Regions from separate parts of the Pseudarthrobacter niigatensis genome, predicted to be linked through region 1. Evidence: predicted binding sites of a transcription regulator. Region 1 holds the regulator's gene; the other holds the start of a gene.
The links. The regulator LexA, encoded in region 1, represses DNA repair genes until DNA is damaged. The targets are predictions, from matches to a motif close to TCGAACANNTGTTCGA.

Region 1 (4,505 bases):
CTAGGCGTGAAGCGCGGCGTGGCCGGCAAGGATGCGTTCCAGGGAGGTCAGGAAGGCTGTGGTTTCCGCCTCAGTGCCCGCCGTGACGCGGAGGTGGCCCGGGATGCCCACATCGCGGATGAGCACGCCGGCGTCAAGGAGCTCCTGCCAGACCTGGTGCGGGTTCTCCAGGCCGCCGAAGAAAACGTAGTTGGAGTCCGATGCTGCGGGCTTGAGTCCCATCCTGGTCAGCTCGGCCACGATGCGGTCCCGCTGCTTCTTGATGTCCTCGACGTCGGCCATCAGCGCTTCGCGGTGTTCGAGGGCCGCCAGGGCGGTGGCCTGGGTGATGGCGGAGAGGTGGTACGGCAGGCGCACCAGACGCAGGGCATCGGCGACCTCGGGGGCTGCGGCCATGTAACCGAGCCGTGCCCCCGCCAGGGCGAAGGCCTTGCTCATGGTGCGGGAGACGATCAGACGTTCACGGCCGGGCAGGAGTGTCAGTGCGCTCGGCGTTCCGTCGTGTGCGAACTCGTGGTAAGCCTCGTCGACGATCACGATGGCCTGGCTGTCCGCGCCGGCGTCATAGACGGCTTCCACGACGTCCAGCCCAAGCCCGGTCCCGGTGGGATTGTTGGGCGAGCAGAGGAACACGATGTTGGGCTGGAGTTCCTTGACCTGGCGGGCCGCGGACTCTGCGCTGAGGTCATAGCCTTCCGCGCGTTCCCCAATGATGTACTGCGTGTCCGTTCCGCTGGCCAGCAACGGGTACATGGAGTATGTCGGCGGGAAGCCCAAGGCCGTGCGCCCTGGGCCGCCGAAGGCTTGGAGGATCTGTTGCAGGACCTCATTGGAGCCATTGGCTGCCCACAGGTTGGTTTCATCGAGCCCATGCCCGAGATATTCCGCCAGGGCCTTCCGGAGCGCGGTGAACTCGCGGTCCGGGTAGCGGTTGAGGCCTGCGGCGGCTTCCGTAACGGCGGCGCTGATGGCGGCCCGCACATCGGCAGGAACCCCATGGGTGTTTTCGTTGACGTTCAGCAGGATGGGGACGTCCAGCTGGGGAGCCCCATAGGGAGTCAGTCCGCGAAGGTTGCTGCGGAGGGGAAGCCGGTTCAGACGTTCTAGCTGCTGGTTCACCTGAACAGTTTAGTTGCCGCGGCAACTACCGGAAAATGTGACGGTTCCCGCGGCTTCCCACTCAGTGGGTGGGAACGAACAGCTGCTGGCCTGGAAGAACGGTGCCGGCGTCAAGGTTGTTGAGCTGGACAATGTCCGCCACGACGTCGCGGGCGTCCCGGCCCGGCGCGACGGTACCGGCAATGGCCCACAACGACTGTCCGGGCTGCACCGTCACGGTAACGGTGGGTGTCACCGCGAGGTCCGCAACCGAATCCGAGGCCTTGGCCGGGGAATGGAAGAACCCGGCGAGTGACAGCAGGAGAACAGCGAGGACTACAAGCGGGACCCCAATCAGGACGATCCTCCCCCGGCGGGTGAGCCGCAGCGGTGCAGGCGATGGTGAAACCTGGTGAAGAGTTAAAGCTGACATGAACTAAGCCCTCCTGGACTTGCCGTGCTGCCCGGGTGTCCGCCCGCAACGCCCTTGCCGTTCCACACCGCCGCCGGGCACATCTTCCGGCTGGGTATTCGAAGGAGGCATCTGCTGGTTAGAACACATATTCGAACTTTGCTGGTTAAGTTTTAGCACCTATCAACGAACATTGTCGAGACTCGCTAGAACAAATGTTTGAAAAAGCACTATGGCTGGCCTAGTTTTGGAACCAAGAACAACCACTCCTGAAGTTGACCAGCAGGGTCTGACAATGACGGTGGGAGTCCTTCCACCGGCACGGCGGAAACAGCGCCCGGCGGAAGTTCCGGCGGCAAGCGAAAGGCAATGGCGAATATGGCAGCAGCAGCCGCCGGGGGCAGGACCGCCCCGCAATCCAAGAGGACCACCAAGGGGCTGACGCCCCGGCAGAAGAAGATCCTCGAGACCATCCAGCGCTCCGTTAACGAGAACGGGTATCCGCCGTCCATGCGGGAAATCGGCGACACGGTCGGCCTTGCAAGCCTGTCAAGCGTGACCCATCAGCTCTCGCAGCTGGAAAAGCTGGGCTATCTTCGGCGCGACCCCAAGCGGCCCCGTGCCATGGAAGTGTTGATGCCGCTGACGCTGGACGGCGGGGGAAAGAGTGGGGGCACGTCCCGTGCGCCCCAAGCCGCAGGGGACAGCGCCACCGTAACGGAGCTGCCTACTGCCCTGGATACGGCCATGGTTCCGCTGGTGGGCCGGATTGCCGCCGGCGGACCCATCCTTGCCGAACAGCTCGTCGAAGATGTCATGCCGCTGCCCCGCCAGCTGGTTGGCCAGGGCGAACTTTTCATGCTGAAGGTGGCCGGCGATTCCATGGTGGATGCCGCCATTTGCGACGGTGACTGGGTGGTGGTGCGGCGCCAGGCTGACGCTGCCAACGGGGACATCGTCGCTGCACTGCTGGATGACGAGGCGACGGTCAAGACCTTCCGCCAGCGCGACGGCCACACCTGGCTGCTGCCGCAGAACACCCAGTACGAACCGATCCTGGGCGACCATGCCACCATCATGGGCAAGGTCGTCTCAGTCCTGCGTTCGCTCTAGCCTGCGCACGCCTGCCCGGCATCCGTGCAGGCGCTATCCGGCCGTTCTCAGGACGCGTCGGCGCCCAGCCTGGTGAGGGCTGCCAGCGCTTTGGCGCGGTCAGTGGTGGCCCAGAACGGCGGGAGGGCGCCGCGCAGGAATCCCGCATAGCGCTCGGTGGCCAGCCGCGAGTCCAGGACTGCCACCACTCCTTTGTCCCCGGTTGACCTGATCAGGCGGCCGGCCCCCTGGGCAAGCCGGATGGCAGCGTGGGTTGCCGAAACAGACATGAAACCGTTCCCGCCGGCCTGCGCCACGGCACGCGAACGCGCCGTCATGAGGGGGTCGTCCGGCCGCGGGAACGGGATGCGGTCAATCACTACCAGCCGGCAGGATCCACCGGGAACATCCACGCCCTGCCACAGGGACATGGTTCCGAAGAGGCAGGTGTCCGGTTCGTCCGCGAATTGTTTGACCAGGGCGGTCATGGTCGACTCCCCCTGGCAGAGGACAGTCATGTCGAGCTTCGGGCGGAGGGCATCGGCGGCTTCCTCGGCCGCCCGCCGCGAGGAGAACAGGCAAAGCGCTCCCCCGTTGGAGGCCTTGATGAGCGCTTCGAGTTCGGCCAGGGCTTCCGGTGAAACACCTCGGCCGGGCTTGGGCAGGTGGCCGGCAACGTAAAGGATGCCCTGTTTGGGATAGTCGAAGGGCGAGCCAACATCCACGCCCGTCCAGCTGGGCGCTCCGTCACCGATCAGGCCCAGGCCTCCCGCGGCCGGTTCAAAGGCGGAACCGATCGCCAGGGTGGCAGAGGTCAGCACCACGGTGTGGCCCGCGAAGAGCCCCTCCCGCAGCCGGCCGGCGACGGACAGCGGCGCAATGTTGATCAGGACCGGCGCGCTGTCATCGGGCTGCGAATAGCCTTGGCCGGGATCGAAGGTGCTGGCGCGGGAGAACCACACCACTTCCCGGTTTTCCCGGGCAGCGATCAGCCGCTCGCACAGTTCCAGGATGAGCATCAGCCGGGAACGCGCCAGCTGCCGCCCGCCGTCGGCCGTGGTATTGCTGTCCCCCTTGGAATCGGACAACGCAGCCCTGCACGCTTCACGCAGCTGGTCCACGCAGTCAAGCTGTTCATCGTTCAGTCCGTTGGGGAGAAGTCCGTTGGGCGCGCCCGCGAGGGCCATTTCCAGGTTGGCAGCTGCGGCGTTCAGGGCGTCAACGGTGATGGCGGTGTGTTTCCGTGCGCCGGAAGCGGCCGCGTGGACCATGGCCACGGACAGCTGCCCGGAGACGGCTCCCGTCACCCGGTCCTGCAGCTCGTGCGCTTCGTCCACCACCACGACGTCGTATTCGGGCAGGACTGCCAGTCCTTCGAACGCGCTGACGGCCAGCATGGCGTGGTTGGTCACCACCACGTCAGCCTCGGCGGCATCCTGCCGGGCGAGCTCGCTGAAGCATTCAGCGGCCATCGGGCATTTTTGGGCGCCGAGGCATTCCATCGAGGTGACGGAAACCTGCCGCCATGCACGGTCCGTCACTCCAGGCAGCAGCTCGTCGCGGTCGCCGGTGGCCGTCTTCTCCGCCCATTCGCGGAGCCGCACCACTTCCTTGCCCAGCTGTGACGATGGTCCGCCCACGGAGGCGGCGAAATGCGGAACGCTGGTGTCCTCCCCCAGGGAAAACAGCTGCCCTTCCGACGGTTCCTCGGAAGGGAACCCGCCTTCAAGCTTGTGGCGGCACACATAGTTGGACCTGCCCTTGACCAGTGCAACCTTGACCGGCCGGTCCAGCGCCGGCGTGATGTTCTTCAGGAGCCGGGGCAGGTCCCTGCCGACAATCTGGGTCTGGAGCGCCAGGGTCGCCGTGGAGACCAGCGCAGGCTTGTTGCTTTCCAGGGCGT
Region 2 (4,505 bases), on a different contig from region 1:
GCGCGCTGCTCGAAAACCAGATGCTGATGACCGCCTTCCAGCCGATCTACGGGCTGGCAGGAAAAGCGGTGGTGGGCGCCGAAGCGCTCTCCCGGTTCGTCAGCGATGACGGCGCGGCCGCCGAATTGTGGTTTGCCGAGGCCGCCGCCGTGGGCCTGGGTGCCAACCTGGAGTTCTCGGCCCTGGGATCCGCTGCGGCGGCCGCCCGGGACCTGCCCGGGAACCTGTACGTGTCCCTCAACATTTCGCCCACGTCCTGCATGGATCCGCGGCTGCCGGAACTGTTCGACCACATCGATCTTCCCATCCACCGGGTGGTCCTGGAACTGACCGAGGACATTCCGGAAGAGGAGTACCTGCAGTTCCTGTCCGCCATCAATCCGCTGCGGGAAAAAGGGCTGCGCATCGCGGTCGATGACACCCACACGGGAGCTGGCGCGCTGAGCCGCATGATCCACCTGAAGCCCGACTTCCTCAAGGTGGGCCGGAACGTGATCGGCGACGTCGACAAGGATGGACTGCAGCGGGCACTGGCTGCCTGCCTGGTGGACTTCACCGACCAGATCGGCATCACCCTGGTGGCCGAGGGCATCGAAACCGTGGGTGAGCTCAAGGTCCTCACCGAGCTGGGCATCAGTGCCGGGCAGGGGTACCTGCTGGGCCGGCCGTCGGTGCGGCCCAAGGACTGGGCCAGCTGGAATACGCGCCTCGACGTGGACGGACTGGAGCGCCAGCTGGCGGGCCAGTCGGAACCACGGGCCGTTCCCCGGCGAGCTGAGTCTTCCTGAAACCACTTCAGGGCAGGTGGGGCAGCGGGCGTTAGGCCCACCGCCCCGCTGACGGTCCGGGCGTTATTCGGAGTGGCCCCGGTCCCTGCTCATCTGGCCCTCCGCCGGCGGCGTCTCTCCCGGCGGCACTCCCCCGCAAATGCGATGGAGGCCGGGCAGCAGAAGGCACCCACCGAAGAGGACACGGCCTAGCCGGCGGACGCCGGCGGCCCATCATCCCCGGGTCCGGTGGGCCACTGGCCGCGGGCGCGCAGCACGTCGCGGAGCAGGTCCGCCCGGTCCGTCACAATGCCGTCCACGCCCAGCTGGAGAAGGCGGTGCATTTCGCCCGCATCGTTGATGGTCCACACGTGCACCACCAGGTCCAGGTCATGCGCGCGCCGGATGAAGCCCGGGGTGACAACGGGAACCCGCCCGTAGCGGACGGGCACCTGCAAGGCGTGCACGTCCCGGAGGACCCTGCGCATCAGCCGGTGGAATACCGGCCGGGGAAGCATGGGACCCAGCAGTGTGAACAAGGCATTCGAGGCCACCCCGGCGGAGGAGGCCACCGGCTGGCTGAGCAGCTTGAGTACCGCCCGCCTCCGCCGGTCCGAGAAGCTTGTGACCAGCACGCGGTGGTGTACCTGGTGCCGCTCGATCGCGGCAGCAGTGCTCCGGACTGAACTCCAGTCCTTCACGTCCAGGTTCAGCCGCGCGTCAGGAAGCTGGGAAACCAGTTCCTCGAATGTGGGGATGGGTTCCCGGCCGTTGATCCGGGCCTTGGCCACGTCCGCAGCGGGGAGTTCAGCCACCCTGCCCTTGCCGTCGGTGACGCGGTCCAGGGTTTCATCATGGAACAGCAGCAGCACGCCGTCCGCGGTGGTGTGCACGTCCGTTTCGAGGTACCGGAAACCGAGTTCGACGCCGGCGCGGAACGCGGCCATCGAGTTTTCCAGGCCCTCAGCCGAGAATCCCCGGTGTGCCATCCCGATGGGAAGCTGCCGCCCGGCGTCGTCAGGGTGCTCAAAGAAAGGCAGGCTCACACTGCGAGCCTACCTCCAGCGTTCACGGGTGGAACCCGCCGTCAGTCCAGGCAGCCCGTCTCGCCGCAGGGAACGATGTCCACGCCATCGCCGCAGTGCAGCAGGGTCCGCCCGCGGCCGGCGTCGAGGTGGACCCAGACCGCGGTGTGGTCCGCCGTGATGGTGTCCACCACGCCACCCGCCTCAAACCCGGGAGCGAACTGGACCCGGACCCGGTCCCCCTGGCGCAGCTGCTTCCAGTGCGGAGCGGGCGTTGCTTTGCGCAGCGGCGCGTCGGCTGCGTGCTGCCTGACGTTTCTTGCCATGGTTGCCCCCTTATCGAGCCGGCGGGAGGGTGCCTGCTCTCCACGCTTCACGCTACGGCGGGAAGGTAAACGCCAGGTGAGCGCGAGCTGTGAAGTTGGGGGTGCCAGGGCCGCCCGGCGGGGTCAGGAAAACTGGACGCCCAGGGCGGCGAGCCGCGCCTCCAGGACCTGGGCCACGCCGTCGTCGTCAAAATGCGGCGCCTGCTGCCCCGCCGCGCGGATGGCCTCCGGATGGCCGCTGGCCATCGCGTAGCCGTGGCCGGCCCAGCGGAGCATCTCAATGTCGTTGGGCATGTCGCCGAAGGCCACGACGTCGGCGGCGTCGATGCCCAGTGCGGCGGCGTATTCAGCAAGGGTGACGGCCTTGTTAACGCCCGGCAGGGACAGTTCCAGCATGGCAACGCCCGGTGAGGAGTGGGTGGTGGCGGCCAGATGTCCGACGGCGGGTGCCACCTCGGCGAGGAAGTCGTCCGGGGTGCCTTCGCGGACGATGGCGAGAAATTTGACCACGGCGTCCCTTTCGGTGAGTGTGTCCCGCAGTGGGGCGGGGGTGAACTCGGCGAGGAGTTCGCTGGATTCGTTTTCGATGAATCCCGGCTCCAGGTGGAAACCGGCGAGTGTTTCCGCGGCAAACAGCGCGGCCGGGCGGAGCGCCTTGATGATACGCCGGGCTTCCATGACGGTGTCGATCGCGAGGGTGCGCGCGGAGACCAGGCGGTCCGCTTCAAGGTCCCAGACCACGGCGCCGTTGGAGCAGATCACGCGGCCGGTGTGGCCCAGCTGCTCTTCGAGCGGGTGCAGCCAGCGGGGCGGCCGGCCGGTGACAAACACCAGTTCGACGCCGGCGTCACGGCAGGCGTGGAAGGCCCGGATGGTGCGGTCGCTGATTTTTCCGTCGTGTCCGAGGATCGTTCCGTCAATATCGCTTGCAACCAACCGCATCCTGCAAGTCTACGTGGGGTTTGGCCGGCGTCGTCCGGCCGGTTGCCCCAGGCTGGAAGCGCCCCTGGTTCAGACGACTCCGCCGGGTGCCCGATGTCAGTCGCCGGGGCTACACTGAAACTATCGAACATATTTTCGAATAAAGGTGTGTTGTGGGCGTTATTGTCGGTCCCCGCGTGGTAGATGCGGGTGCCTCGTTGTTCTCGGTGCTGATCTCGCCAGTGGCGGTCGCAGCCGGTTTTCCGTCGCCCGCCCAAGACTATTTCGACGGGCGGATCGACCTGAATGCCCACCTGATCAAGGACATCACCAGCACCTTCGTGGTCCGCGTGACCGGGGATTCCATGGAAGGAGCAGGCATCAGCGATGGCGACGAGCTGATCGTCAACCGCGCTCTTGAACCCAAGGACGGGTCCGTGGTGATCGCGGTGCTGGACGGGGAACTGACGGTCAAACGCCTGCGCATCACCGGCACCGGCGTGGTGCTGCAGGCGGAGAACCCAAAGTACCCGGACATCCGCGTACCCGCACTGTCCGAGCTCACCATCTGGGGCGTGGCCACCCGGTGCCTGCATCATGTCTAGGGGGAGCGGTGCCTAAACCAGTCCCCATGCGGCAGATGCCGCAGATCGCGCACGTGGACGTCAACTGCTTCTACGCCTCCGCCGAGCGCGCCTTCGACCCCTCGCTGGAAGGCCGACCCCTGGTGGTGCTGTCCAACAACGACGGCTGTGCGGTGACACGCTCCCCCGAGGCGAAGGCCCTTGGCATCGCCACCGGCGAACCGTGGTTCAAGCTCGCACCGAGGGCCAAGGAGTGGGGCCTGGTGGCCAAGTCCAGCAATTACGAGCTGTACGGGGACATCAGCTCACGGGTCATGGAACTGCTGGGCAGGTATTCGGCATGGTTGGAGGTATACAGCATCGACGAGGCCTTCCTGGGCGTGAAGGGCGGCCCGGACGACCTCCTGGTCCTGGGCCGCCGGATGAAAGAGGCGGTGCGGCGGCATGTCGGGGTGCCGGTCTGCGTGGGCATCGCCCCCACCAAGACCCTGGCCAAACTCTGCAACAAATGGGCCAAGAACAATCCCGCTTTCGGCGGCGTCTGCCTCTGGGAGGCGGTACCGGCTGACGTCCGGGAACTCCTGATGACCCGGTTGCCTGTGGACGAGATCTGGGGCATTGCCGGCCGGTTGACCAGACGGCTCAACGTGCTGGGAATCTTCACGGTCCAGGACCTTGTCAGTGCGGATCCGGTCATGATCAGGGACAAGTTCTCGGTGGTGCTGATGCGCACCGTCCTGGAACTGCGGGGCACGCCCTGCATCCCCATGGAGGAAGAGCGCATCGGCCGGGACCAGCTGATTTTTTCCCGCTCCTTCGCCACTCCGGTAACAACAGCCGCCGGGCTCCGGGAGGTGTTCAGCGTTTACGGGCAGCAGGCCA

Region 2: J2T23_RS07460 (LexA family protein) is a predicted target of LexA. The motif match lies at 3,184-3,199, and genes of this name have one in related genera.

The regions. Positions count from the first base shown of each region.
Region 1 is NZ_JAUSTB010000006.1:251,463-255,967, reverse strand. Features, by position in the region: gene J2T23_RS11600 (histidinol-phosphate transaminase) at 1-1,119, opposite strand; gene J2T23_RS11595 (LysM peptidoglycan-binding domain-containing protein) at 1,181-1,531, opposite strand; gene lexA (transcriptional repressor LexA) at 1,889-2,623, shown strand; gene J2T23_RS11585 (ATP-dependent DNA helicase) at 2,671-4,505, opposite strand, start outside.
Region 2 is NZ_JAUSTB010000004.1:71,314-75,818, reverse strand. Features, by position in the region: gene J2T23_RS07485 (EAL domain-containing protein) at 1-788, shown strand, start outside; gene J2T23_RS07480 (DUF6480 family protein) at 852-929, opposite strand; gene J2T23_RS07475 (glycerophosphodiester phosphodiesterase family protein) at 977-1,813, opposite strand; gene J2T23_RS07470 (hypothetical protein) at 1,855-2,118, opposite strand; gene J2T23_RS07465 (HAD family hydrolase) at 2,242-3,060, opposite strand; gene J2T23_RS07460 (LexA family protein) at 3,213-3,644, shown strand; gene J2T23_RS07455 (Y-family DNA polymerase) at 3,671-4,505, shown strand, end outside.